DNA from 3 places in the Sanguibacter sp. Z41_6 genome. Region 3 is predicted to be linked to each of the others. Evidence: predicted binding sites of a transcription regulator. Region 3 holds the regulator's gene; each other region holds the start of a gene.
What was found. Region 3 encodes LexA, which represses DNA repair genes until DNA is damaged. Its sites were predicted from a motif close to TCGAACANNTGTTCGA; they were not measured.

Region 1 (6,695 bases), on a different contig from region 3:
CCTTCTCGCCCATCGTCACCGCGAGGTAGGGGTACGACTTGTCGTCGCGGTACTTGACGTTGAAGCGCGGGTCGTACTCCTTGATCCAGGAGTACTCGAGGGCGAGGGCCTCCACCTCCGTGCCGACGACGGTCCACTCCACGGAGGCCGCCGTCGTCACCATCGTCCGGGTGCGCTGGTGCAGGGCCGAGAGGTCCTGGAAGTAGCTCGAGAGCCTCGCTCGCAGGTTCTTCGCCTTGCCGACGTAGATGACCCGACGGTGCTCGTCACGGAACCTGTACACGCCGGGGGTCGTGGGAATCTCGCCCGGCGCGGGTCGGTAGGTCACTGGATCGGCCATGCCTTCGAGCCTAGTTGAGGCGTCCGACACCCAGCACAGGACCCCGTCGCCTCCGGGGCGGGAGCAGGTCCCGCTCGTCCGCGGTCACCGTGGACGAGGAGAGCGGAACGTGACTGGTGTCACATTCGCGGCGATCCGGCTACCGTGTGCCGATGGGAGCCTTTCACTCGTACACCGCCACGATCACCTGGACCGGAGCCGGCGCGACCGGCACCTCGAGCTACCTGGCGTACTCACGCGACCACACCGTGTCGATCGAGGGGAAACCCCCGATCCTCGCGAGCTCGGATCCGGCGTTCCGCGGCGATCCGCACCGTCCCAACCCGGAGGAGCTCTTCGTCGCGTCGCTCGCCCAGTGCCACATGCTGTGGTTCCTGCACATGGCCGCTCAGCACGACGTCGTCGTCACCGAGTACGCGGACACGCCGGTGGGGACCATGCGGGTGGACACCGCGGGTGCCGGACAGTTCACCGAGGTCGAGCTCCGACCGCGCGTCGTCCTCGCGGACGTGAGCCCGGCAGATGCGACCGCCCTGCTGCTCGACCTCCACCAGCGCGCCCACGACCACTGCTTCCTCGCGCGCTCGGTGAACTTCCCCGTCCGCGTGAGCCCTCTCGTGCCCGCGAGCGTCACCTGACCATCATGAGGTGAGCTTCGCGCGCTTCCGTGGGGCCTTCGCCTTCGCCGCCGGCTTGCTCGCCACCGCCGGGGGAACGAGCTTCCCGACCGGGACGGGCGGGTGCGGCGCCAGCACCTCCGCGAGGAACCGACCAGTGTGGCTCTCCGGGACGGCCGCGACCTTCTCGGGCGTGCCCTGGGCGACGACCAGGCCGCCCCCGGAGCCCCCCTCCGGACCCATGTCGATGACCCAGTCGGCATTCTTGATGACGTCGAGGTTGTGCTCGATGACGAGCACAGAGTTCCCCTTGTCCACGAGCGACTGGAGCACGGCGAGCAGCTTGCGGATGTCTTCGAAGTGGAGTCCGGTCGTGGGCTCGTCGAGCACGTAGATGCTGCGTCCTGTCGAACGCTTCTGCAGCTCGCTGGCGAGCTTCACCCGCTGCGCCTCACCACCGGAGAGCGTCGGAGCCGGCTGCCCGAGACGGACGTACCCGAGCCCGACGTCGACGAGCGTTCGCAGGTGCCGGGCGATCCCGGGCACCGCCGCGAAGAACTCGGCTGCCTCCTCGATGGGCATGTCGAGGACGTCCGCCACCGTCTTGCCCTTGAAGTGCACCTCGAGCGTCTCCCGGTTGTACCGAGCACCGTGGCACACCTCGCAGGGGACGTAGACGTCCGGCAGGAAGTTCATCTCGATCTTGATCGTGCCGTCACCCGAGCAGGCCTCGCACCGTCCACCCTTGACGTTGAAGGAGAAGCGTCCCGGCGTGTACCCGCGGACCTTCGCCTCTGCCGTCTCGGCGAACAGCCGGCGCACGTGGTCCCAGACTCCCGTGTACGTCGCCGGGTTGGACCGCGGGGTGCGGCCGATAGGGCCCTGGTCGACGTGGATCACCTTGTCGAGATGCTCAAGACCGGTGACCCGCTTGTGCCGGCCCGCGACCTGGCGGGCACCGTTGAGCTCGTTCGCGAGGACCGTGTAGAGGATCGAGTTCACGAGCGTGGACTTGCCGGACCCCGACACCCCGGTGACGGCCAGCAGCACCCCGAGAGGGAACGACACGTCGATGCCGCTGAGGTTGTGCTCCTTGGCACCGACGACCGTGAGCTTGCGTGACGGGTCGATGGGCCGACGCTGGGTAGGCATGGGGATCGAGCGCCGGCCGGCGAGGTACGCCCCCGTCACCGACTCGGGCGCCTCGAGCAGCCCCGCGTAGTCACCCGAGTGCACGACGCGTCCGCCGTGCTCGCCGGCGCCCGGCCCGATGTCGACGATCCAGTCCGCCTGTCGGATGGTGTCTTCGTCGTGCTCGACGACGATGAGCGTGTTCCCGAGGTCCCGCAGGCGGGTGAGGGTCTCGATCAGGCGACGGTTGTCCCGCTGGTGCAGGCCGATGCTCGGCTCGTCCAGCACGTACAGCACGCCGACGAGCCCGGAGCCGATCTGCGTGGCGAGCCGGATCCGCTGCGCTTCGCCGCCCGAGAGCGTGCCTGCTGCCCGCATGAGCGACAGGTAGTCCAGCCCGACGTCGAGCAGGAAGCCCAGGCGGTCCTGGATCTCCTTGAGCACCTGGGTCGCGATCGCGCGCTCGCGCACGCCGAGCTCGAGGGCATCGAGGAAGTCGCGGCACTCGCGGAGCGGCATCGCGCACACCTCGGCGATGGACTTCCCGCCGACGCGCACGGCGAGGACCTCGGGCTTGAGTCGCGTCCCGTCACAGACGGGGCACGGCACCTCCCGCATGTAGGCCTCGTACTTCTCCTTCGACCAGTCGGACTCCGTCTCGGCGTGGCGGCGCTTGAGAAAGGTGATCGCGCCCTCGAACCCGGTCGAGTACTGGCGCTCTCGCCCCCACCGGTTGCGGTACTTCACCTGGACCTCGTGGTCCTGTCCGTGCAGGACCGCGTTGCGGGCCCGCTCCGGCAACGCGCGCCAGGGGACGTCCATGGAGAACCCGAGGTCCTTGGCGAGGGAGCTCAGCACCCGGACGAAGTACTCGGACGAGATCTGGGCCCAGGGGGCGACGGCACCCTCGGCGAGCGTCTTGTCCTCGTCGGGGACGATGAGCTCGGGGTCGACCTCGAGCCGCACACCGATGCCGGTGCACTCGGGGCATGCCCCGTAGGGCGCGTTGAAGGAGAACGTGCGCGGCTCGATCTCCTCGAGCGCGAGGGCGTGGTCGTTGGGGCAGGCCCGGTGCTCCGAGAACCGACGCTCGCGCTGCGGGTCGTCGGCCGGTGCGTCGACCAGCTCGACGACGACGAGACCGCCGGCGAGCCCCAGCGCGGTCTCGATCGAGTCCGTGAGGCGCCGCTGCACCCCCTCGCGGGAGACGAGACGGTCGACGACGACCTCGATCGTGTGCTTGAGCTTCTTCTCGAGGACGGGCGGGTCGGTGAGCTGGACGACGTCACCGTCGACCCGGGCCCGCGCGAAGCCTTTCGCCTGAAGGTCCTTGAAGAGGTCCGCGTACTCGCCCTTGCGTCCGCGGACGACGGGCGCGAGGACCTGGTACCGGGTCCCCTCCGGCAGCTCGAGGAGGCGGTCGACGATCTGCTGCGGGGTCTGTGCCGTGACCCGCTCGCCGCACTGCGGGCAGTACTGGGTGCCGGCGCGCGCGAAGAGCAGCCGGAGGTAGTCGTACACCTCCGTGATGGTCCCGACCGTCGACCTCGGGTTGCGGTTCGTCGACTTCTGGTCGATCGACACCGCGGGCGAGAGCCCCTCGATGAAGTCGACATCAGGTTTGTCCATCTGCCCGAGGAACTGCCGGGCATAGGCCGACAGCGACTCGACGTATCGCCGTTGCCCCTCGGCGAAGATGGTGTCGAACGCCAACGACGACTTCCCGGACCCCGACAGGCCGGTGAACACGATGAGCTTGTCCCTCGGCAGATCCAGGTCGACGTTTCGGAGGTTGTGCTCACGGGCACCTTGGACGACGAGACGGTCACTCACCCGTCGATCGTAGGGGGAACGTCCGACATGCGCACGCGTGTTCGAACGTGCGCTCCCCCACACGGCTGTCGACCCAGGTGCCGGATCCCCGGCCTGCGCGCACAATCGACTATGCCGACCCCACCCCACGATGCACCCGTCCCCTACACCGGCGTCGTGCGCGCCGGGCTGGAGAGCGACGTCCGGGTGCTCCCCGAGCTCGTCGTCCGTAAGGCCAGCGTCGGCCAGATGGACAACAACGCCTACCTCCTGACGTGCCGGCGCACAGGTCACCAGCTGCTCATCGACGCGGCCGCAGACCCGGACCGGCTGCTCGCGCTCGTCCGTGAAGGGTCCGGGTCGGCGCGTCTCGACCTCATCGTCACCACGCACCGGCACGCCGATCATCACGGCGCCCTCGGTGACATGGTCGCCGTCACCGGGGCCGTGACCGCCGCGGGCGCGGACGACGCGGACGCCCTCGGGGTGCCCGTCGTCAAGCGGTTGCGCGCCGGGGACCGTATCGCGCTCGGCGAGGTCGAGCTCGAGGTGGTCGCGCTGCGCGGGCACACCCCCGGCTCGATCGCCCTCGCCTACACGGAGCCGTCCCTGTCCCCCGACGGCCCGCCGTCCAGCGATGCAGGCGGGGAGAGGCTCGCGGAAGGGGTGCCCGGTCGGACCCACCTCTTCACCGGCGACTCGCTGTTCCCCGGTGGCGTGGGCAACACCGGCGGCGAGGCCACGCGGTTCGCGCAGCTGCTCGGCGACGTCACGACGCGGGTGTTCGACCGGTACGGCGACGACACCTGGGTGTACCCCGGTCACGGGCCCGACACGACGCTGGGCGCCGAGCGACCGGCCCTCCCGTCGTGGGAGGAACGCGGATGGTGAGCGGCCCGCGTCACACCCCGGCAGCGACGTTGGTCGACGGCGATCCTCATGGGGCGCCGTCGTCTGTCGATATGACGCACGTGGAATCAGAGAACAGCGCCGGCGGCGCAGGAACGATGGTCGTCGATCACCCCGTGCAGGACGCGGAGGTGCGCGAGGCGGCGCCCGTGGAGGTCCCGCTCGATGCGCTCATCGCTGACCGCCGGCTGCACTGCGTCTACCAGCCGTTCATCGACCTGGAGACCGGCTCCGCATACGCGCACGAGGCGCTGCTGCGTGGCCCGGTCGGCTCGCCGTGGGCGTCGCCGCTCGTCCTCATCGAGGCTGCTCGCCGCACGGGACGTCTCGCTGAGCTCGAGGCGTACTCCCTGCGCACCTCGATCGCGGACGCCGCGCGCCTGTCCCTGGGTCGGCCCATGACCCTGTTCGTCAACGTCGAGCCCACGACGCTCACGCAACGGCTCGACGTCGTGCTCGACGCCCTCGCGACCCGGCCCGCGCACGTCCAGGTGGTCGTCGAGATCACCGAGCGGGCGCTGGCGGCGGACGTGGCCGCGATCTTGCACGGTGCCGAGCGTCTCCGGGCTGCCGGGTGTGCGATCGCGCTCGACGACGTGGGCCTGGAACCGGCCTCTCTCGCGTTCATCCCCCTGCTGCGTCCCGAGGTCGTCAAGCTTGACCTGGGGCTGCTCCGCAGCGTCGACGACATCAGCACGATCAGCGTGGCGGAGGCCGTCCGCGGGTACGCCGAGGAGTCAGGCGCCGAGGTCGTCGCGGAAGGTGTCGAGACGCAGGAGGACCTCCGGCGCGCACTCGTCCTCGGGGCCACGCTCGGTCAGGGCTGGCTGTGGAGCCACGGGGGCAGGAAGTTCAGTGCGACCGCGTCCCGTCCCGGCCGGTTCGCTCCGCGCCCCATCGGCGTGAGTCTGTGCGGCACACCGTACGACCTCGTCCGGAACTTCCGTCGGCTGCGGCTCGCGCCCAAGAGCCTTCTCCTGCCGATCTCTCGGACGCTCGAGATGATGGCCATCCAGTCGCGCATCCCCCCGCTGCTTCTCGCGGCGTTCCAGCACGGCTCGTTCTTCACCCCGGGCACGGCGCGCCGGTACGAGAACCTGGCGGAGACTCTTCCCTTCGTGGGTGCGTTGGCCGTCGACATGCCCAAGGCGCCGGCTGTCGGCGTCCGGGGAACGGCACTCGAGGAAGGCGACCCGCTGGCAGACGAGTGGACGGTCGTCGTCCTCGGGGCGCACCACGCAGCCGCTCTCATCGCGAAGGATCTGGGCGACGAGGGACCGGACGGTGAGCGTCAGTTCGAGTTCGTCGTGACGTATGACCGGGCAGTGGTGACCGCTGCGGCGCACGCGCTCGTGGGACGGCTCGCCCCCGGCTAGGTGCCGTGCGTGGCGAACATGGCGGTCACGGCGCACCTGTCGGGGCCGACCGGTGCTTCAATGGCGCCATGACGATCTACGCAGTGACCTACGTCTACGACGACCGCGCGGACGTGCGCGACGTCCACCGACCCGCGCACCGTGGCTTCCTGGGTGGCTTGTTCGCCGCCGGGATCCTGCTCGCGTCGGGACCGGTGAGCGTGGGCGAGATGCAGGGCGCTCTGCTCGTCGTGCGGGCGGACTCGACGGACGCGGTCGAGACGTTGCTCGACTCCGACCCGTTCCACGTCGAAGGACTCGTCGCCAGCCGCGCCGTCGCCGAATGGACCGTGGTGTTCGGCCCCTGGGCGGAATGAGTCGGCGACGGCCTGACGCGCAGGACGGGTCAGGCTGTCGCGGACTGCATCTGCCGTAGCTCCTTCTTCAATCCGGAGATCTCGTCACGAAGGCGGGCTGCGAGCTCGAACTGCAGCTCCGCCGCAGCCGCGTGCATCTGGTCGCTGAGCTCCT
Region 2 (6,695 bases), on a different contig from region 3:
CGCCTGCCGACGCGGCGATGATGATGCAGCTCGGCGCCGAGGGCGTGTTCGTCGGCTCCGGCATCTTCAAGTCCGGCAACCCGGTCCAGCGTGCCGAGGCCATCGTCAAGGCGACGACGTTCTACGACGACCCCGACGTCATCGCGAAGGTCTCCCGCGGCCTGGGCGAGGCCATGGTGGGCATCAACGTCGAGGAGATCCCCGAGCCGCACCGCCTCGCCGAGCGCGGCTGGTGACTCCCGCCGCCGGCGCTGGCTGGGAGGCCGGCCCCGACGGTGTGCTCGAACGCAGCGCCGCCCGCGTCCTGCTCCTCGACGAGCAGGACCGGGTGCTGCTCGTCCGCGGGCACGACGCGGACGAACCCGACCGGCACTGGTGGTTCACCCTGGGTGGCGGCATCGACCCGGGGGAGACGTCCGCGGCCGCGGCCGTCCGCGAGGTTCGCGAAGAGACCGGCATCGAGCTCGCGGAGGCTGACCTCGTCGGTCCGGTCCTCACCCGGTCAGCGGTCTTCGACTTCGCGCGAGCGCGTTGCCGCCAGCACGAGACGTTCTACCTCGCACGGGCCGCGTCGAGCGTGGTTCTCACGCGAGCGGGGTGGACCGTCCTCGAGGCTGACCTCCTCGACGACATGGCGTGGATGTCTCTGGCGGAGCTCGGTGCGGTGACCGAGGAGGTGTTCCCTCGCGGTCTCGCGGACCTGCTCGCCGATCTCGTCCAGGGGTGGGACGGGACCGTCCGCCACCTCGGTGAGGAGCAGGAGTAGCTGCGCTCGAGGGACGGACGGGACGCGTGCGCCGGGCGCGTCAGTAGGGCCGCGGGTACACCGCACCGGGCGGCACCGCGCGCCGGCGTGCGTCGGCGCGGACTGCCCACCACACGCCCCCGCCGATCGTCAGCCCGAGCCCCACGAACCCCACGAGACACCCGGCGACGAGCTGGAGGATCCCGGTACCCGCGTCAGCCGCGATGTCCCCGAGGAACTCCTCGTCGACGACACGGACCTCGACGTCGCTCGCGTCGAAGCCCGCGGGCGGCGTCACCGTGACCGTGTACGTACCTGCCTCGTGCGTCCTGAAGCTCCCGATGTCGTCGACCGTCACCACGTCGGTGGACGACGTGCTGTCCGCGGACGGGGTGCTGTCCTCCGGCGACGAGCGGGTGCGCGCCACCACCGGCACCTCCTGGCCGTCCGGGCCCTCCACGGTGACAGCGTCGGACGGCAGCGTCCGGGTCCCGCCGCTCTGGACGACCCCGTACCGCCGGTCCGCCACAGCATCGACGTCGGCGGTGCCCGGCACCGGCATGCTGCCCCGCACGTACGCGTTCGTCTCGGACTCGGCGGCGAAGAACCCGTCGGGGACGAGGTCCGTGAAGCGGCCGACCGCGCCGACGACGAGGACCGCACCCAGGACGAGCGTCACCACGCCGATGAGCGTGAGGATCTTCGGCCCGCGGGTTCCGGGCCGCACTGGCGTCGGGCCGTACGGGAACGCGGGCGGTGTGGGCGACTGGTACACAGCGGCTCCTCATGGGCGGGTGCCACGGCGGGGCGGGGCAGGGCGGGGGACGTGCGGCCACCCTAGCGAGGTCGGACCCACGGCGTGCGGACGCGATGTCCCCCACGCGTACGATGTCTCCTCGTGAATCCTCTCATCGGTGTCCTGGCCCTGCAGGGAGACGTCCGCGAGCACCGCGCGGCCCTCGAGTCCGCAGGTGCCCGGACGACGGGCGTGCGGCGGCCCGCGGAGCTCGCGGCGATCGACGGTCTCGTGCTGCCCGGCGGCGAGTCCACGACGATCGACAAGCTGCTGCGCATCTTCGACCTCTACGAACCGCTGCGCACAGCCATCACAGACGGACTGCCGGTGTACGGCTCGTGCGCAGGCATGATCCTCCTGGCTGACCGCGTGCTCGACGGCACGAACGACCAGCAGACCGTCGGTGGTCTCGACATCACCGTCCGGCGCAACGCCTTCGGTCGGCAGGTGGACTCGTTCGAGACCGACCTCGAGGTCGACGGCATCGACGGTCCTCCTTTCCACGCGGCGTTCATCCGTGCACCGTGGGTGGAGGAGGTCGGCGAGAAGGCCGAGGCCCTCGCGACCATCCAGGGCGGCCCCGCCGCCGGTAGGATTGTCGCGGTTCGACAGGGCTCTGTGCTGGCAACCTCATTTCATCCGGAGATCACGGGCGACGCCCGGGTCCACGAGATGTTCGTATCGATCGTTCGCAAGGAGTACTAACGCATGTCAGGTCACTCCAAATGGGCCACCACCAAGCACAAGAAGGCCGTCGTCGACGCTCGTCGCGGCAAGCTCTTCGCGAAGCTCATCAAGAACATCGAGGTGGCGGCGCGCACCGGTGGCGGAGACGTCGCCGGTAACCCCACGCTCTTCGACGCCATCCAGAAGGCGAAGAAGACCTCCGTCCCCAACGACAACATCGACCGCGCCGTCAAGCGTGGCTCGGGTCAGGAGGCCGGTGGGGCCGACTACCAGACGATCCTCTACGAGGGGTATGCGTCCGGCGGCATCGCCCTGCTCGTCGAGTGCCTGACCGACAACCGCAACCGCGCAGCTGCTGAGGTGCGCACGGCGTTCTCCCGCAACGGTGGCCAGATGGCCGACCCGGGCTCGGTCGCGTACCTGTTCTCCCGCAAGGGCGTCGTCATCGTGCCCAAGGAGGGCACCGACGAGGATGCGGTGATGGAAGCGGTGCTCGAGGCCGGTGGCGAGGAGGTCAACGACTTCGGAGAGTCGTTCGAGGTCCTCTCGGAGCCCTCGGACCTCGTGGCCGTGCGGACCTCCCTGCAGGAAGCGGGCATCGAGTACGACTCCGCTGACGTCGTGTTCCACCCGTCGATGCAGGTCGAGGTGGACGCCGACGGAGCACGCAAGGTCCTGCGACTCATCGATGCGCTCGAGGACTCGGACGACGTGCAGAACGTCTACTCGAACTTCGACGCGTCGGACGAGGTCATGGCCGAGCTCGAGAACGACTGAACGGTCCGGTTCGACGGGCACGACCGGAGGGCGGGGGAGTGCGGGTACTTGGCGTGGACCCCGGTCTCACCCGGTGCGGGATCGGCGTCGTCGACTCCGTGCCCGGGCGCCGGGCGGCGCTCGTCGCCGTCGGGGTCGCGACGTCGTCGCCGGACCTGTCCGTCGATCGCCGGCTGCTCACGATCGCCGAGGTCGTCGAGGCCTGGCTGGACCGCCACCGCCCGGACGTCGTGGCGGTGGAGCGGGTGTTCGCCCAGCACAACGTCTCCACCGTCATGGGCACGGCCCAGGTGGCCGGGCTGACGATGCTCGCGGCCGCGCGGCGTGGGATACCCGTCGCGATGCACACCCCGAGCGAGGTCAAGGCCGCCGTGAGCGGCAACGGGCGGGCCGAGAAGGCCCAGGTGCAACGGATGGTCGCGAGCATCCTCGGGCTCGCCGAGATCCCTCGGCCGGCGGATGCCGCCGACGCTCTGGCACTGGCGATCTGCCAGCTGTGGAGGCCCGCGGCCCTGCTCGACTCCGTCGAGCGGTCCGAGCTCACGCCTGCGCAGCGCGCCTGGGCGTCCGCGGAGCAGGCGGCGCGTCGGGCGAAGGGCACCCGCTGAGGGTTGGTACGGTGAGCGATTAGTACACGTGTTCGCACGCTCCGCACCTGCGGGGCCGGTACCGGTGGGACGCGACCGCGTCGCTCGATGGAGTCAGAGGTGGAACCAGCGTGATCTCGTCACTCAGCGGAACCGTGCAGTCCGTGCGTCTGGACAGTGCGGTCGTCCAGGTGAACGGGATCGGCTACCTCGTGCATGCGACCCCGGCCACCCTCGCGGGTCTGCGCACCGGGAACCCGGTGACGCTCGCCACGAGCCTCGTCGTGCGGGAGGACTCCCTCACGCTGTTCGGGTTCGCCGACGACGACGAGCGGTCGATCTTCGAGACGACGCAGACCGTCAGCGGGGTCGGCCCGCGGCTCGCCCTCGCCCTGCTCGCCGTGCTCACCCCGGACGCCCTGAGGCGCGCGGTGGCCGCGGAGGACGTCAAAGCCCTCACGCGCGTCCCCGGCATCGGGCAGAAGGGTGCGCAGCGACTCATCCTCGAGCTCGGCGGGAAGCTCGGTGCACCTGCCGGCGACGCCGGGGCGGCACACGGCCACGCAGGTGCGGCGCCTGCAGGGGACCACACGGAGCAGGTGGTCGAGGCGCTCGTCGGCCTGGGCTGGTCCGCAAAGGTGGCACAGGACGCGATCGCCGTCGTGCTCTCGGACGCCGGGAGCACCGAGGTGGCTGCGGCCGAGGTGCCCACGGTGCTGCGCTCCGCCCTCAAGGTGCTGGGCGGCTCCCGTGGATGACGCGGACGTCGACGCCCAGCTCGACGCCCTCGGCCTCGACCTCACGCCCGCACGCACGACCGGCGCGGGGGCGGACGAGCTCGAGCGTGCAGCCGAGGCCGCGCTCCGTCCACGCACCCTCGACGAGTTCGTCGGACAACGCGTCGTGCGTGACCAGCTCTCCCTCGTGCTGCAGGCTGCGCTCGGGCGCGGCGCCGCGCCCGACCACGTCCTGCTCTCCGGACCGCCAGGGCTGGGCAAGACGACCCTCGCGATGATCATCGCGGCCGAGCTCGGCGCGTCGCTGCGCGTCACCTCCGGCCCCGCGATCCAGCACGCCGGGGACCTTGCCGCCGTCCTGTCGTCGCTCGACGAGGGCGAGGTGCTCTTCATCGACGAGATCCACCGGCTTGCCCGGCCCGCGGAAGAGCTCCTCTATGTCGCTATGGAGGACTTCCGCGTGGACGTCGTCGTCGGCAAGGGGGCCGGCGCCAGCGCGATACCGCTGAGCCTCCCGCGCTTCACCGTGGTGGGCGCGACGACGCGCGCCGGGCTGCTGCCCGCGCCGCTGCGTGACCGCTTCGGGTTCACCGGGCACCTCGACTTCTACTCGGCCGAGGAGCTCGAGCGGGTGCTCACCCGCTCGGCCGGGCTCCTCGGCGCGCCGCTCCAGGCCGAGGCCGCGAGCGAGATCGCCTCGCGATCGCGGGGCACGCCACGGATCGCGAACCGGCTGCTCCGACGCGTGCGCGACTGGGCGCAGGTCCGGGGCGACGGCTCGCTCGACCTCCGCGCTGCTCATGCGGCCCTCGACGTCTACGAGGTCGACTCGCTCGGTCTCGACCGCTTGGACCGCGCGGTCCTCACAGCGCTGTGCACCCGGTTCGGAGGTGGCCCCGTCGGCCTGACGACCCTCGCCGTGACCGTGGGCGAGGAACCGGAGACGGTGGAGACCGTGGCCGAGCCCTACCTCGTCCGCGAAGGGCTCGTCGGACGCACGCCCCGCGGCCGCGTCGCGACCCCGGCGGCCTGGCAGCACCTCGGACTCGTCCCGCCCGCCTCGGACCCGATGCTGTTCTCGTGACGGCCCGCCCCGGACCGGTGGGCACGGGCGGGCACTTTTGGGGTACCTGGGGCGTTAGTGTCTTGGGCGTGCCTGCGCCTAGACTCCATGAGTTCCCCTGAGCAGAACAGGACGTGATTCCCCGTCATGGACCCCATGATCCTCATCCTCGTCATCGCTGTCGGCGCCATGTTCCTCATGTCGCGCAGCTCCCGCAAGAAGCAGCAGGCCGCGCTGTCGTTCCGTGACAACCTCAAGCCCGGTGACAACGTCATGACCGCCTCGGGCTACCTCGGGACGGTGGTCGCTGTCGCCGACGACGAGATCACGCTCGAGACGACCCCGGGGAACACCTCCCGCTGGCTCCGCGCCGCGATCGCGAAGCAGGTCGACGCACCATCGACGGATATCGATGCCACATCCACCGCGGAGGGCGACGCTGCCACGCCCGCGAAGGTCGACATCGAGAACAAGCAGGCGTTCAACGTCCCGGACGACATCTCGGGGCTCATCGAGAAGCCGAAGCGGGACGACGCCGCCTCGTAGACCACCGGGACGCTCGTCCCGTCCGACGCCCCACAGGCAGACGCAACCGTGTCTGCCGGCGCGCATGAGAGAAGACACTCCGTTGGCCACCACCAGCCGCAAGAAGTCCCGACCGAGCCGCCCGCTCATCGGACTCGCGCTCATCCTCCTCGCCCTCTTCGGCTCGATCTTCGCCGGGACCTTCATCAGCAACCCGGAGACGAAGGCGTCCTGGGCCCCGAAGCTCGCGCTCGACCTCGAGGGCGGCACGCAGATCATCCTGCGTCCCGTCACCGAGAACAACGAGGAGGTGACGACCGAGGACGTCAACCAGGCGATCGCGATCATCCGCCAGCGGGTGGACTCGTCGGGTGTCGCCGAGGCGGAGATCACGAGCCAGGGCGGCAGCAACATCGTCGTCGCCCTCCCCGGGACGCCGTCCGAGGAGACGCTCGACCTCGTGCGGGAGTCTGCGCAGATGCAGTTCCGCCCGGTGCTGTACTTCGGCGGACCCGCCGCCGTGGAGACCCCTGAGGGTGCGGACGACGCGGCCACGGAGGGTGAGGCAGCCGGCGACGGCGTGACCGACCCGGCACCGGACGTCGCCGCGGGCGACGACGCGGTGCCGACCGACGAGACCGCGGCGGGCGCGGACCCCACCGCGGAGCCGTCGGAGGAGACCACGGTCGACCCGTTCGCCACTCCGGAGCCCGCGGTGACGAACCCGAGCGACATCGCTCAGGTCACCCCCGAGCTCCTCGCGGAGTTCGACGCCCTC
Region 3 (6,695 bases):
CCACGAGCGGGGACGGCGGAGCTGCGAGCAGCGGTCTGAAGATGGCGTCCTCGAGCATGCTCGTCGTCTTCGAGATCGCGGAGCGGATGACGGGCGAGTCCTCGGAGTTCGACGTGCTGTGGTGCTCGCGCGCGGGCGAAGGCGGGTTCGGCGCGGGCATGTCCAAGCTCCATGCGGCACCGCTGGGCGTGTCCGGCCTCATGCGCACCGGCCTGTGGGACGAGAAGGTCGGGGTGCTCACGTCCGCGACGCTCGCGCTGGGGGACTCCTTCGACCCCATCGCCCGTTCGGTGGGCCTCGAGCCGTCGTCCGCCGTGCCGGGTGAGGCCAGCGCTGCGCCCGCGCCACGCTGGCGGGGAACGGACGTCGGGAGCCCGTTCGACTACCCGCGGCAGGGCATCCTCTACATCGCGAGCAAGCTCCCGGTGCCGGGCCAGCAGGCCACGACCGATGCTCAGATCGACGAGATGGCTGCCCTCATCACCGCGGCAGGGGGGCGCACGCTCGGTCTCTTCTCGTCGCGGCGTGCCGCGGAGCGCGCTGCCGAGCTGCTCCGCGAGCGTCTCGACGTGCCGATCCTGTGCCAGGGGGACGACCAGCTCCCGACGCTCGTCCGGCAGTTCGCCGAGGACGACGCCACCTGCTTGTTCGGCACGCTCTCCTTGTGGCAGGGCGTCGACGTGCCCGGTTCCGCCTGCCAGCTCGTCCTCATCGACAGGATCCCGTTCCCCCGTCCGGACGACCCCGTCAAGGCCGCCCGTGCACGCTACGTCGAGTCGCACGGCGGCAACGGCTTCATGCAGGTCTCGGCCTCCCATGCGGCGTTGCTGCTCGCACAAGGGGCTGGCCGGCTCGTGCGGACGACGTCGGACCGGGGGGTCGTCGCGGTCCTCGACCCGCGCCTCGCGACCGCCCGGTACGGGCCGTTCCTCGTCCGGACCCTTCCTGACTTCTGGCGGACCACCGACCGGGCGGTCGCCGAAGCGGCGCTGAGCCGACTCGCTGGCCTACCCTGACGTGAAGGGTCTCTCCGGCCCGCCCCAGTGACCAGGATCGCGTGGAGGAAGAATGACCGACGAAGAATCGCCCGAGATCGGCGAGACCGGCCCGATACCCGCCTCGGCCCGTCGCAAGACGACGAAGGTGGCGGTCGTGGGGGCTGGCGCGGTCGGTTCGACGATGGCCTACGCCGCTCTCATGCGGGGCTCCGCGCGAACCGTCGCGCTCTATGACATCAACAAGGCGAAGGTCGAGGCCGAAGCGCTCGACCTCGCGCACGGCATCCAGTTCATGCCGATGGCCGAGGTGCTCGGCTCTGACGACATCTCGGTCTGCGAGGGCGCGGACGTCATCATGGTGACGGCCGGCGCCAAGCAGAAGCCGGGCCAGACCCGGATCGACCTCGCCGAGGCCACGATCGGCCTCGTGTCGAAGATCCTCCCGCAGCTGCAGGCGGTCGCTCCGGACGCCATCTACGTCATGGTCACCAACCCGGTGGACATCGTCACGTACGCGGCCCTGAAGATCTCCGGGCTCCCCCCGACCCAGCTCTTCGGCTCGGGCACGGTGCTCGACTCCTCCCGGTTGCGCTACCTCGTGGCCGCGCACTGCGGGGTGGCCGTGCAGAACGTCCACGCGTACATGGCCGGGGAGCACGGCGACAGCGAGATCCCGCTGTGGAGCTCTGCATCCATCGGCGGGGTTCCGCTCCTCGACTGGAACGGTGTCGGCGGGGGCGGGCCGCTCACCCAGGAGGTGCGCGAGTCCATCGCCCACGAGGTGGTGCACTCGGCCTACCGGATCATCGAGGGCAAGGGCGCGACGAACTATGCGGTGGCCCTCGCGGGCTCGCGGATCATCGAGGCGATCCTCCAGGACGAGCATCGGATCCTGCCCGTCTCGACCCTGCTGGACGACTACTACGGCATCAGCGACATCTGCCTGTCCGTGCCGTCCGTCGTGGGACGCGCAGGCTGCACGGAACGACTCGCCGTGCCGCTGTCCCCGACCGAGATCCGGGGCCTGCAGCGCTCGGCCGCCGCGCTCACGCAGGTCGCTCGACGGTTCGGGTTCTGACCCACCACGCGCGCGCGTACGCACACCGCCCCGCGGCCCCGGAAGGGGTCGCGGGGCGGTGTGCGTACTGGCTGCGCGCGATGCGCGCCGGGGGCTTCGGCGGTCAGAGGCTGCGAAGGACCGACACGACGCGGCCGAGGATCGTCGACTCGTCTCCGGGGATCGGACTGAACGCCGGGTTGTGCGGCATGAGCCACACATGGCCGTCGCTGCGCTTGAACGTCTTGACCGTCGCCTCGCCGTCGATCATCGCAGCGACGATCTGTCCGTTCTCCGCGACCGGCTGACGTCGCACGACCACCCAGTCCCCGTCACAGATGGCCGCGTCGATCATCGACTCCCCGCTGACCCGCAGGAGGAAGAGGTCACCGTCGCCGACGAGCTGTCGGGGGAGTGCGAACACGTCCTCGACGACCTGCTCGGCGAGCACCGGGCCACCGGCGGCGATCCGGCCGACGAGGGGGACGTACGTGGCAGCGGGACGGGCATCGAGCTCGCCCTCGCTCCCGCCCTCCTCCCAGCTCTCCTGCTGCCGGGCGGCCGGGTCGTCGCCTGCGGGAAGGACGAGCTCCATCGCCCGTGGGCGGTTGGGGTCGCGTCGCAGGTATCCCTTGCGTTCAAGTGCCGTGAGCTGGTGCTTGACGCTCGAGGGACTGTTGAGGCCGACGGCGTCACCGATCTCCCGCATGCTCGGGGCATAGCCGCGGGCGTCGAGCGACGACCGGATCGTCTCGAGCACCCGCCGCTGGCGCGCACTGAGCCCGTCGGCCGGCTCGCTCGACGCAGCTCCCTGGCCGGGAGCGACGCTCTGCGCCGCGGCCTTGCTGATGTTCGTCACCACGAGGGTCCTCCGGTCGTCGTCCGCGCCCGTCGCGCGCCTGGTGGCCACCTGTCCGCGCCCGGTGTCAGTGGGTCGTGGTCGAGTGCGTCTCGACGGTTCTGCCTCAGCCTAGGGCTGTGCCGCCCACGTTTCAAACACATGTTCGAGCGTGTTGGGCCCGACCCCTTGCCATCTGGGGCGTCGTTCGTACACTTGTTCTACGAACATGTGTTCGATCGCGGGGTCCGGCTGACGCCGACCCGCGAACTGGAAGGAGCGATCATGGCGCACAGCACGAGCGCAACCGGGGCCCTGGCGGCCCGTCCGACGAGCGCCCGCACGATCCGGGAACCCGACCTCGTCCTCACGCGCCGCGGACGTGTCGTCCTGTGGATGCTCGCGGTGATGCTCGTGCTCGGGGGCGTGCTCCTCGGCGGGCGCGCGCTCGCAGGCGGACCGGGGGATCCCGTCGAGGTGGTGCCGTACACGATCGCCCAGGGCGAGACGGTGTGGGCACTCGCCTCCTCGGTCGCGCTGCCGGGGGAGGACGTGCGTGATGTCGTCGCCGACATCATCACCCTCAACGGGCGCAGCAGCGCTGCCTTGCAGGTGGGCGAGCAGATCCTCCTGCCCGTGCGCTGAGGGTAAGCACGTGCGCGGGCGGCCGGGTCCCGCGTAGGGTGGCACCGGACAGCGGGTCGATCGACGCTCGCAGTCGATGCTCAGGAGGCGCCCGTGCACTGCCCGTTCTGCCGTCACCCGGACTCTCGTGTGGTCGACTCCCGCACCTCCGACGACGGCGCCTCGATCCGGCGACGTCGCCAGTGCCCTGAGTGCAGCCGACGTTTCACCACCCTGGAGACCGCGAGCCTCTCCGTCGTCAAGCGATCCGGAGTCACCGAGCCGTTCAGCCGCGAGAAGGTTGTCAACGGTGTACGGAAGGCGTGCCAGGGGAGGCCGGTGAGCGAGGATGACCTCGCGCTGCTCGCACAACGCGTCGAGGAGTCGGTCCGCGCGACGGGAAGCGCCGAGCTCGACGCCTACGAGATCGGCCTGACGATCCTCGGCCCGCTGCGCGAGCTCGACGAGGTCGCGTATCTGCGCTTCGCGAGCGTGTACCAGGGGTTTGATTCCCTCGAGGACTTCGAGGCAGCGATCAACCTGCTCCGTGCTGAGCACGAGCAGGCCGCAGCGGCGGACAACGACGGCCCAGGCAGCGACCGGCACGACGACGAAGAGGAGGCCTCATGACGCACGACAGCGAGGACAAGGACACCGCGGCGGTCAGCGCGGACACGAAGGCGAAGTTCAAGGAGGCGCTGGAGCGCAAGAACGCAGCGCGCCACAGAACGAGCGAGGGCTCGTCGAACACCGGGTCGGTGCACTCCTCTGAGACCACCGGACCCGTGCAGCGCACGTTCCGACGCAAGTCGGGCTGAGTCCCGCTCACCGTCACAGGCCGTGGCGGTGCCTCCTGTTACTGCGCGCCCGCGACGACGAAGGGCCCGTACCGTGGTCAACGGTTCGGGCCCTTCGTCGTGTCCGGGGCCGTTCAGGCGCGCGCCTCGGTGAGGACGCGGAGCTTGATCGTCTGGTCCATGCCCCGCAGCGCCTCGATCACCGCTGCCTCGAGCGTCGACCCGACGTCCGTGACGACGTAGCCGATCTCCCCGCGGGTAGCCAGCAGCTGGCCTTCGATGTTCGTGCCGTGCTCGGCCAACGTCTTGTTCACCGCGGCCAGCACGCCAGGGGTGTTGCGGTGCAGGTGGGCAACGCGGGCGACCCCCGTGGAGTTCTCCAGCGCGAGGTTGGGCATGTTCACGCTGAGCGTCGTCGTGCCGGTGCGGACGTAGTCACGGATCTTGTTCGCGACGAACACCCCGATGGCTTCCTGCGCCTCAAGGGTCGAACCGCCGATGTGCGGCGTGAGGATGACGTTCGGCAGCCCGCGGAGCTCGGACTCGAATGCGTCACCCCGCTTCTTCGGCTCGTGCGGGAACACGTCGATCGCGGCACCCGCGAGGTGCCCCGAGACGATGGCCTCGCGGAGCGCGGCGGTGTCGACGACGAAGCCGCGGGAGAGGTTGAGGAAGACCGCCCCTCGCTTCATCTGCTGGAGCTGCGCGGCACCGAAGAGGCCGGCGTTGCCGCTGCGGCCGTCGACGTGGAGCGTGACGATGTCCGCGACGGCGAGGAGCTCCTCGAGGGTGTCCAGCCGGCGCGCGTTGCCGAGCGCGAGCTTCTCAGAGGTGTCGAAGAACACCACGGACATGCCGAGGTTCTCAGCGAGCACGGAGAGCTGGGTGCCGATGTTCCCGTACCCGACGATGCCCAGCGTGCGACCTCGCACCTCGTGGGAGCCCTCGGCGGACTTGTCCCAGACGCCGTCGTGCAGGGCCTTGTCCCGCTCCGTGAGGCGACGCGTGAGGGAGATGATCTCGGCCAGTGCGATCTCGACGACGGACCGCGTGTTCGAGAAGGGTGCGTTGAACACGGCGACCCCGTGGCTCGCAGCGGCGCGCAGGTCGATCTGGTTGGTCCCGATGCAGAATGCACCGATCGTCAACAGCTCGCTCGACGCGGCGATGACCCGCTCGGTCACCTGCGTCTTGGAGCGGATGCCGAGGATGTGGACGCCCGCGAGCGCTTCGATCAGCTCGTCCTCGTCAAGCGCCCCGGACCGGACCTCGACATCGATGCCGTGGTCCGCGAGGATCTTGACGGAGAGCGGGTGGACGTTTTCCAGGAGCAGGGCTTTGAGCACGTAGTCATGCTCCTCTCTCCTGCGCCGCCAGCCAAACGGGTCTTGTCACTCGGACATCGGCGTGCCCTGTTCGCGCATGCCCGGGGGGAGCTGCTCGGCGTGCACGATGCGCAGAGCCTGCGTCGGGCGGGTCATGGCGACGTAGAGGTCTGAGGCGCCGCCGGGGCCAGCGAGCACCTGCGCGGGTTCGACGAGGACGACCACGTCGAACTCCAGGCCCTTTGCTTCTCTCGGGCTGAGGACGGAGACCATGGCTGCGGACGCCTCGTCCGACGCCAGGGCTGCGCCGACGGAGTCCCGCGTCGTCGCGACGAGCGGTGCGGGTGCGATGACGGCGACCGTCCCGCCCTGGCCCGCGCGGTGCAGACGCGCGACGGCGTCCTGGGCCTCGCGGGTTGCCACCGGTACGACCTCGGCGGCGGGGACGGTCCGCACGACGAGCGCGTCCGGCACCTCGCGGGCCGAGGTGAGGGGGGAGACAGGGAGCCCTGCCTCGAGCGCCATCGCACGAGCGGCGGACGCGATGGTCTGCGGTGTGCGGTAGTTGACGGTGAGCTCGGCCAGGCGCCAGGAGTCCCGCAGGAGCGGGGTGAGCATGGCTGACCACGACCGGGCACCGGCGGGCGACGACGTCTGGGCCACGTCTCCCACGATCGTCATGGACCGTGTGGGGCACCGGCGCAGCAGCATCCGCCACGCCATCGCGGAGAGCTCCTGCGCTTCGTCGACGACGAGGTGAGCGAAGGTCCACGCGCGGTCCTTCGCGGCGCGCTCCGCCGTCGTGAGGTATCCACCACCAGCGCTGAACCGCTGCGCGAGCACCTCGGCGTTGACCATGCCGCCGCCACCGGAGCTCTCCAGCACCTGACGCGCGTAGTCCAGGTCGCGGGCACGTTCCTCCGAGTCGCGGCGTGCCTGCGCCCGGGCTGCCTGGTCGTCCTCGCCGAGCAGCTCTGCGGCCTCGTCGAGCAGCGGGACGTCGGCCTCCGTCCAGGGCGAGCCGGCGGGACGCGCGAGCAGAGCGCGCTCCGCGGC

Region 1: the regulator LexA is predicted to act here: its motif matches at 3,951-3,966, upstream of uvrA (excinuclease ABC subunit UvrA).
Region 2: the regulator LexA is predicted to act here: its motif matches at 3,634-3,649, upstream of ruvA (Holliday junction branch migration protein RuvA).

The regions. Positions count from the first base shown of each region.
Region 1 covers NZ_JCAQIF010000006.1:26,613-33,307, forward strand. Annotated here, with positions in the region: gene uvrC (excinuclease ABC subunit UvrC) at 1-340, opposite strand, end outside; gene AC54T1_RS12775 (OsmC family protein) at 493-978, shown strand; gene uvrA (excinuclease ABC subunit UvrA) at 982-3,921, opposite strand; gene AC54T1_RS12785 (MBL fold metallo-hydrolase) at 4,033-4,791, shown strand; gene AC54T1_RS12790 (sensor domain-containing phosphodiesterase) at 4,872-6,185, shown strand; gene AC54T1_RS12795 (YciI family protein) at 6,254-6,541, shown strand; gene uvrB (excinuclease ABC subunit UvrB) at 6,571-6,695, opposite strand, start outside.
Region 2 covers NZ_JCAQIF010000002.1:358,859-365,553, forward strand. Annotated here, with positions in the region: gene pdxS (pyridoxal 5'-phosphate synthase lyase subunit PdxS) at 1-236, shown strand, start outside; gene AC54T1_RS06610 (NUDIX hydrolase) at 233-766, shown strand; gene AC54T1_RS06615 (hypothetical protein) at 807-1,520, opposite strand; gene pdxT (pyridoxal 5'-phosphate synthase glutaminase subunit PdxT) at 1,644-2,246, shown strand; gene AC54T1_RS06625 (YebC/PmpR family DNA-binding transcriptional regulator) at 2,250-3,005, shown strand; gene ruvC (crossover junction endodeoxyribonuclease RuvC) at 3,044-3,613, shown strand; gene ruvA (Holliday junction branch migration protein RuvA) at 3,724-4,350, shown strand; gene ruvB (Holliday junction branch migration DNA helicase RuvB) at 4,343-5,413, shown strand; gene yajC (preprotein translocase subunit YajC) at 5,540-5,938, shown strand; gene secD (protein translocase subunit SecD) at 6,003-6,695, shown strand, end outside.
Region 3 covers NZ_JCAQIF010000003.1:70,736-77,430, reverse strand. Annotated here, with positions in the region: gene AC54T1_RS07955 (ATP-dependent DNA helicase) at 1-1,016, shown strand, start outside; gene AC54T1_RS07950 (L-lactate dehydrogenase) at 1,069-2,076, shown strand; gene lexA (transcriptional repressor LexA) at 2,180-2,905, opposite strand; gene AC54T1_RS07940 (LysM peptidoglycan-binding domain-containing protein) at 3,179-3,538, shown strand; gene nrdR (transcriptional regulator NrdR) at 3,632-4,147, shown strand; gene AC54T1_RS07930 (DUF5302 domain-containing protein) at 4,144-4,335, shown strand; gene serA (phosphoglycerate dehydrogenase) at 4,449-5,660, opposite strand; gene AC54T1_RS07920 (HelD family protein) at 5,706-6,695, opposite strand, start outside.